DNA from 3 places in the Glaciecola petra genome. Region 2 is predicted to be linked to each of the others. Evidence: predicted binding sites of a transcription regulator. Region 2 holds the regulator's gene; each other region holds the start of a gene.
What was found. Region 2 encodes FNR, which switches genes on or off when oxygen is low (the NO sensors DNR and NnrR bind a similar motif). Its sites were predicted from a motif close to TTGATCTAGATCAA; they were not measured.

Region 1 (2,281 bases), 1.0 Mb from region 2:
GCAAATCATATTCAAAAGTAATTCTTGGAATATCGATTTGACGCACAACCCTTATATCACCTGAAGTACCAAAACCATTAATGCCACCTGGCTCAACCCGACCTGCTAAATCTAAGTCAGTAACGCGTATTTTTAGAGATTGACCTTCTGGTAAATCCTCAGATAAATCGACCAGATGCTCTTCAAGTTCTTTAAATACTTGCTTGCGAAACTTAGTACTAGAGGAATTAGCCGAGCGCACATCTCTGTATGATTTTGGCTCAAGCCATTCAACCGCTACTCTGCTCTCATCTTGCGCTACTTCGGTATCCATTGCCGAAGTTGCGTTTGCTGTTTGAACACCCACAAATATGCAGGCCAAAGGAATCATTAATTTTTTCATAAAAATACCCATATTAGTCATACTAATTACCCAGTTAATACTCACTGTAAGTTAACACCGTTTGCAACATCGCATCTTTGTTTGAGGTGCCAGCGAGTTTTTCAAAAATTGCTTCTTGAACAACAATCACGCGTTTTTACCTTTGTATATAAGAGTCAAGAACTTATTAAAAGTTCAGAGTCTGCAATGTCATTGCAAAACTTTTTTAAATTTGCGCCGTATATATAAGGATTTTTATCATCTTTGACACAATACAGTTGGTAAAATTTATTGATACTTTCAACCGTTTCTGTCACTTCTATGACGTAATCAACCTGATGAGGTTTTAAAGACATATTATTGCGCATAAATGTATCACGTAAAGTCATGATTTGTTGGCGCTCTGGCAAACTAGATACCGATTCAAACCATGTTAAAACCTGTTTTGCAGCGTCACCAAAAAAATGTTGCGCAAAAGACGAGCGCAAAAATAGAACCAATAAAATTATTTGTATAATGAGTACGATGGTTTTACGCATACTTAACTTTTAGCTCCAAATGTAACATTACGCGTCAATACGCGATGAACAAGTGCTATATAGGTCGTTTAAGATACAATATGCCTATGCAAGCAGAGTCGTCTACTTTACATTATTTTTATAGGTATACAATATCGATGCCATTACGCTTGATAATAATACAAAAAAACTGATGATTTTGAGGGTTTAGACTCCAACATCTATGCTTTCCTATTTAGTACTCATAAATACTGAATAGGTGTTATCTTAGCCATACAACTAATTTACTAGTTTATTGATCTCAATTAACTTTTATCATCAGGGTTTTGATATACTCAAAGAATAAGCTAATCCCTTGCTACTGACCCTTTGTCATTGAAGATAGCACATATGTGACGGTAACCAATAATGGTCCTTTTATATGACTGAAAAAATTAAAATCAAAGATGTCACGCCGGTTAAAATAGAAAAGTCGGCAGTTCAAATCACCAAACCTAGCTATTCTGCTCGCAACCGAATTTATGTTCGAAAAGTACAAGGTGCATTTGAGACTTTTCGACGTTTATTTGGGTTTATCTTTTTAGGAATATTTGCAATCGGCCCATGGATTAGTTACGCAGGCCAGCAAGCTATTCTGTTTGATCTTGCTGAGCAACGTTTCAATATATTTGGCTTAACTCTGTGGCCACAAGACCTCACGTTATTGGCCTACACCTTAATCGTCTCTGCATTTGCCTTATTTTTCATCACCACTTTTGCAGGTAGAGTTTGGTGTGGTTTTATGTGTCCACAAACCACTTGGACCTATATTTTTATTTGGTTTGAAGAAAAAACAGAAGGTGCTCGAAATAAGCGAATAAAGCTCGACCAACGTAAAATGGATGTAGACAAATTTATACGAAAAGCGGCAAAGCATACTGCATGGGTGCTTGTTGCACTATTAACTTCTTTAACATTTGTTGGTTATTTTGTTCCTATTAATGAGTTATTTATCGACTTCTTTACCTTAAACGTCGGGTTTTGGGCTGGTTTTTGGGTGATTTTCTTCACAGTTTGTACTTATGGAAACGCAGGTTATATGCGAGAAATTATGTGTACTCACATGTGCCCTTATGCCCGTTTTCAATCAGCTATGTTTGATAAAGATACTTTTACAGTTGCGTATGATGCTAATCGTGGCGAAAAAAGAGGACCTCGTTCAAGGAAATTAAGTTCAGATGAGGTTAAACAAAAAGGTCTAGGGGATTGTGTTGATTGCAACCTATGCGTACAGGTATGCCCTACCGGAATAGATATTCGTAATGGTTTACAGTATGAGTGCATAAATTGTGGTGCTTGTGTTGATGCTTGCAATGGTGTGATGGAAAAAATGGGCTATGCCAAGAACTTAATTAGCTTTAAC
Region 2 (2,281 bases):
GTGAAATCAAAAAGAGATTGATCTAAAAGATGTGAAGGCACAATGTTTTGTGTTGCTTTAAACATCGATTCTATCCTGCCTGGGAAACGATGCTTCCAATCATTCAACATAGCTTTTATGTTTTTACGTTGCAGGTTTTCTTGCGAACCACAGAGGTTGCACGGAATGATTGGAAATGCCATATGCTGGCTATACTTGGCAATGTCTTGCTCAGAACAGTATGCAAGAGGGCGTATGACAACATGTTCTTTATTATCGCTTACAAGTTTAGCGGGCATTGACTTAATTTTACCGCCATAAAACATATTCAAAAACAGTGTTTCTAAAATATCATCTCTATGGTGTCCTAATGCTATTTTTGTCGCGCCAATTTCAGATGCCGTTCTATATAAAACGCCTCTTCTTAATCGTGAACAAAGGGAACACGTTGTTTTACCTTCAGGGATTTTCTCTTTTACAATAGAGTAAGTGTCTTCTTCTATTATTGTATAATTAACATTAAGTTCTGTTAGATATCTTGGCAATACATCCGCTGGAAAACCAGGTTGTTTTTGATCGAGATTAACAGCAATAAGGTCAAAATTTATCGGTGCGATACGTTGAAAATATAATAATACGTCAAGTAGCGTGTAACTATCTTTTCCACCCGACAAGCAGACCATTATTTTGTCATTGTCAGTGATCATATTAAAATCAAAAATCGCTTTTCCAGTTTCTCTACGCAAGCGCTTTTGTAGTTTGTTAAAACTATATTCAAGTTTTGTTTTTACTGACATGAGTATTATTTACTAATTAGATGATGCATAAATTATACAATAATAAGTCTTCGCTTAAAAATAAGTATATTTAAATATATGATTTACTAAGGTTGATTATATCAATCAATTCACTAGTTAACTGAACTGATTTCTATTTCTGAATCTGGCATTCTTTGCTGAACACCCTCAAGATCCAAAATAGTAATTAACTTGCCATCTACCTGTAAAAGGCCTTCTTTTTGAAAACACGTTAATAGCCTAGAAATAGTTTCCACTGTCAAACCTAAATAATTCCCAATTTCACCTCGAGTCATTGAAAGGTTAAATTGTTTTGCTGAATACCCCCGCTCATCAAATCGTTGTGACAAATGGCTAATAAAATGAAGTAAACGTTCTTCAGCGCTGCGTTTACTTAATAACATCATCAAATCGTGATTATGTTTAATTTCGGAACTCATAAATTTCATGATTTGTTGACGTAACTTAGGATAGCGATTCGACACTGTTTCGAGAGTATCGTATGGCAACTCGCAAACCATTGCTGTTTCAAGGGCTTGAGTATAACTTTGATGAGTGTCGTCACGCATTGCATCAAATCCAACTATATCACCAGGGAAATGAAAACCAACAATCTGTTCGACGCCATCACTGCCGCTAATGTAGGACTTAAATGACCCCGACCTGACAGCGTATAAAGAGTGAAACTTATCACCCACACTAATTAATTTATCTTGTTTATGGAGAGGTCGCTTGCGCTCAATAATATCGTCCAAAGAATCTAATTCAGATTTATTAAGACTAACGGGAAGACATAAATGACTGAAGCTACAGCTTTGACAATGTATAGAAAGTTCTGAACCTTTACTCATAACGCTACTTTAATATTTCTGAAAGAGATCATTTTATACCCTGAAATAATTTAAAGGTCAAAAATATTGCGAAAATTAGTATCAGAAAAGCCATAAACAAGCGAGTGTTTTTGTGTTGTAAATAGGGAATCACGAAACTTGCACCAACGCTAGAAGCAATTAATGCGGGCAGGGTGCCGATCCCAAAACATAACATAAAAACAGCGCCATTTAGACTATCACCGCTTGCTAAAGACCACGTTAACGCTGTGTAAACTAAACCACAAGGTAACCAACCCCATAACATTCCATATAAAACAGTATGCCATGGGGATTTAAATGGAATTAAGCTTTTGCCTATCGGCGCAATTTTTTGCCATAAATACCCACCCAATCTTTCAAAATAAGCTAGTATCTGCAATATCCCACTTATGTATAGGGCTAAAAGTAATAGAAAAAATATGCTTATAATTTGCAGAATATATAAGCCGAACACTACTTTTGCAGTAAAAATACTGCTTAAATAACCGGTAATTGCACCAGCGATTGTATACGAAAGGATCCTGCCAATATTATATGCAAAGATATACGGTGTTTGCTTGCTATTTTTAGGTGTTGCGAAAGTAAACGCAGATGCGATGCCACCACACATGCCAATGCAATGAACGCCACCTG
Region 3 (2,281 bases), on a different contig from region 2:
AATAATTAAAGTCAGCACCATAATTTGTGGGACAAACACCAAAAAAGCCCCTACTCCACCAAATATCGCGTCGTTAACAAAATCAGCAAAGGCCCCTTCGGGCAAATAAGCTACCACCATGCTGCCGCTCCATCCTACTGCACTTTCGACTGCATCCATTAAGGGAGCAGCCCAAGTAAAAATACTTTGGAATAAAAACAGCATAATCAATAAAAATGAAAAGCCACCTAAAATGTTATTCAGTAAAAAACTATCAAGGTGATTTTGTTTTTTTAACACAATATCGGGCTTAATCCCGTGTTCTGCAGCAATTGATTTGGCTAAAGACATATGGTCTTGCTGGATCTGATTTTCTTCTTCGGACGCTGCTATTTTTGCAGTATCAGGGTGAGTCATATGTGTTTTAAGAGCTTCTGTAAACTCTGACATTCCATATAAAGACTTTGCAGATATCGCATAGATGGGTGATCCTAACTGTGCCGACATCTTTTCAGTATCAATATCATGCCCAAAACGCAACAGGTCATCCATCATGTTAATAGTAAAAACAAGGCTTTTGTTATGTTTTTTAGCCAGCGTTTGTACTTGCAAAGCAAACACTAATGAGCGCTCGAGCTTAGTACCGTCCAAATTACATAAAATTAGCTTTGTGTTGATCTCTTGCATAGCATGATGGAGTTGTTCAATTGCAATGCTTTCGTCTTCAGAAATAGCCTCCAGAGAATATGTGCCCGGAAAATCGACTAGTTCATAGCTATCAAATTTGCCTGATTTCAGCTCTACGGTAACACCCGGAAAATTAGCCACCTTCTGGCGTAAACCTGTGAGTTGATTAAATAAGAGGCTCTTTCCTGAATTAGGCTTGCCAACTAGTACAATCCGTTCTAGGGCCTGTTCCATTTAAACTTTTACCTCAATACCCTCAGCTAGGCTTCGCTCTAATGAATAAACGCAATCTTGGACCAAGATGACCAAAGGACCTCCAAAAGGACTACGTTTAGTGCAAACGATATGGGCACCAATCGCAAACCCCATTTCTTGGAGTCGGGTCTGTATTGAACTGTGCATAGCAGGTGAATAACCAGACACACGCGCTGATGCATTTTTTGATAAATCCCAAAGAGTCATGGCAATGTGCCCGGTAAGAAAATAATACAAATAAGTAGTTGTTAAGAATAATAATTGTTATCACTTAGTTTTAAAAGCATAATTAGTGAATGAGCCCTAATAAAGCTTGATCAAGATCAGCGATAGGAAAAATAATAGGATCCCGCAATATGACCTTATTACGAGTTTCGGCTATTGGCCTTTTTTTAGGGGGCTTAGCACTAAGCAGCATAGGAATATCAAAGGTTCAAGCTCAAGAATTTTTTGTCGAATATAGTGGTGATTTACTCAAAAACACCTCTGGTGGTAATAAACGTGCTAGTGAATATGTGGATATTCTGTACCTAAGTGTCGATGATCAATATCAACTTTCTAAGAATCTTAATATTGTGGCCCATGCTTCGGCGCTTTATTCAAATGGCGCGGGGTTTTCTGCCAATATCGTTGGTGATGATCAAGTTGTCTCAAACTTAGAAACCGGCGATTCACTCACAAAACTAGCAGAGGCATGGTTGAGACTCGAAGGTAATAAATGGTCTCTACTCGCTGGCTTGTACGATATAAATCGTGATTTTGATGTGCTCGACAGCGCAGAGCTATTTTTCAATAGTAGCCACGGTATTGGCCCTGATATTGGACTAAGTGGTGGCAATGGGCCTTCTATTTTTCCTTTTTATGGACTAGGCGTTTCAGGTTTTTACCAAGTCAATGAGCAACATTCATTGCGCTTTTCAGTGACCGATGGTTTACCGGGAGACCCTGAGCGTCCCTCTAGCATTGCAGCAAAACTCGAAAGTGGAGACGGTGCATTCAGTATTGTTGAATGGGCTTATAAAAATGAAGACCAAACATGGTTAGTAGGTTATTGGCAGTATACAGTTTCTGAGCCTTTGTCTGCTCTCCTATCCAGTAGAGCTATCACTGATTTAAATAAAGGCTACTATTTACGACACCAACGCAGTATTGGCAATAGCCGTGTATTTTTCAGATTAGGTACTGCGGATTCGTCATTTAACAAATATGACCGCTTTATGGGTGCTGGGATAAGCTTTGAAAGCCCATTTTCAGAGCGCTCTGAAGACTCATGGGGATTTGCTTTTGCTTATGCGAGAATTGGGCAGGAGGCAAAAATTAACGCTGAACTTGAAGGTGAAGTACTAGAAAAGGGTGAACT

Region 1: a site for FNR is predicted at 1,175-1,188, ahead of ccoG (cytochrome c oxidase accessory protein CcoG). Genes of this name have one in related genera too.
Region 3: a site for FNR is predicted at 1,235-1,248, ahead of RM552_RS12735 (FeoA family protein). Genes of this name have one in related genera too.

The regions. Positions count from the first base shown of each region.
Region 1 is NZ_JAVRHX010000001.1:191,077-193,357, reverse strand. It holds gene RM552_RS00860 (DUF3016 domain-containing protein) at 1-382, opposite strand, end outside; gene RM552_RS00855 (hypothetical protein) at 538-900, opposite strand; gene ccoG (cytochrome c oxidase accessory protein CcoG) at 1,301-2,281, shown strand, end outside.
Region 2 is NZ_JAVRHX010000001.1:1,205,447-1,207,727, reverse strand. It holds gene ttcA (tRNA 2-thiocytidine(32) synthetase TtcA) at 1-776, opposite strand, end outside; gene fnr (fumarate/nitrate reduction transcriptional regulator Fnr) at 890-1,627, opposite strand; gene RM552_RS05310 (sulfite exporter TauE/SafE family protein) at 1,656-2,281, opposite strand, start outside.
Region 3 is NZ_JAVRHX010000003.1:440,646-442,926, forward strand. It holds gene feoB (ferrous iron transporter B) at 1-900, opposite strand, end outside; gene RM552_RS12735 (FeoA family protein) at 901-1,128, opposite strand; gene RM552_RS12740 (carbohydrate porin) at 1,278-2,281, shown strand, end outside.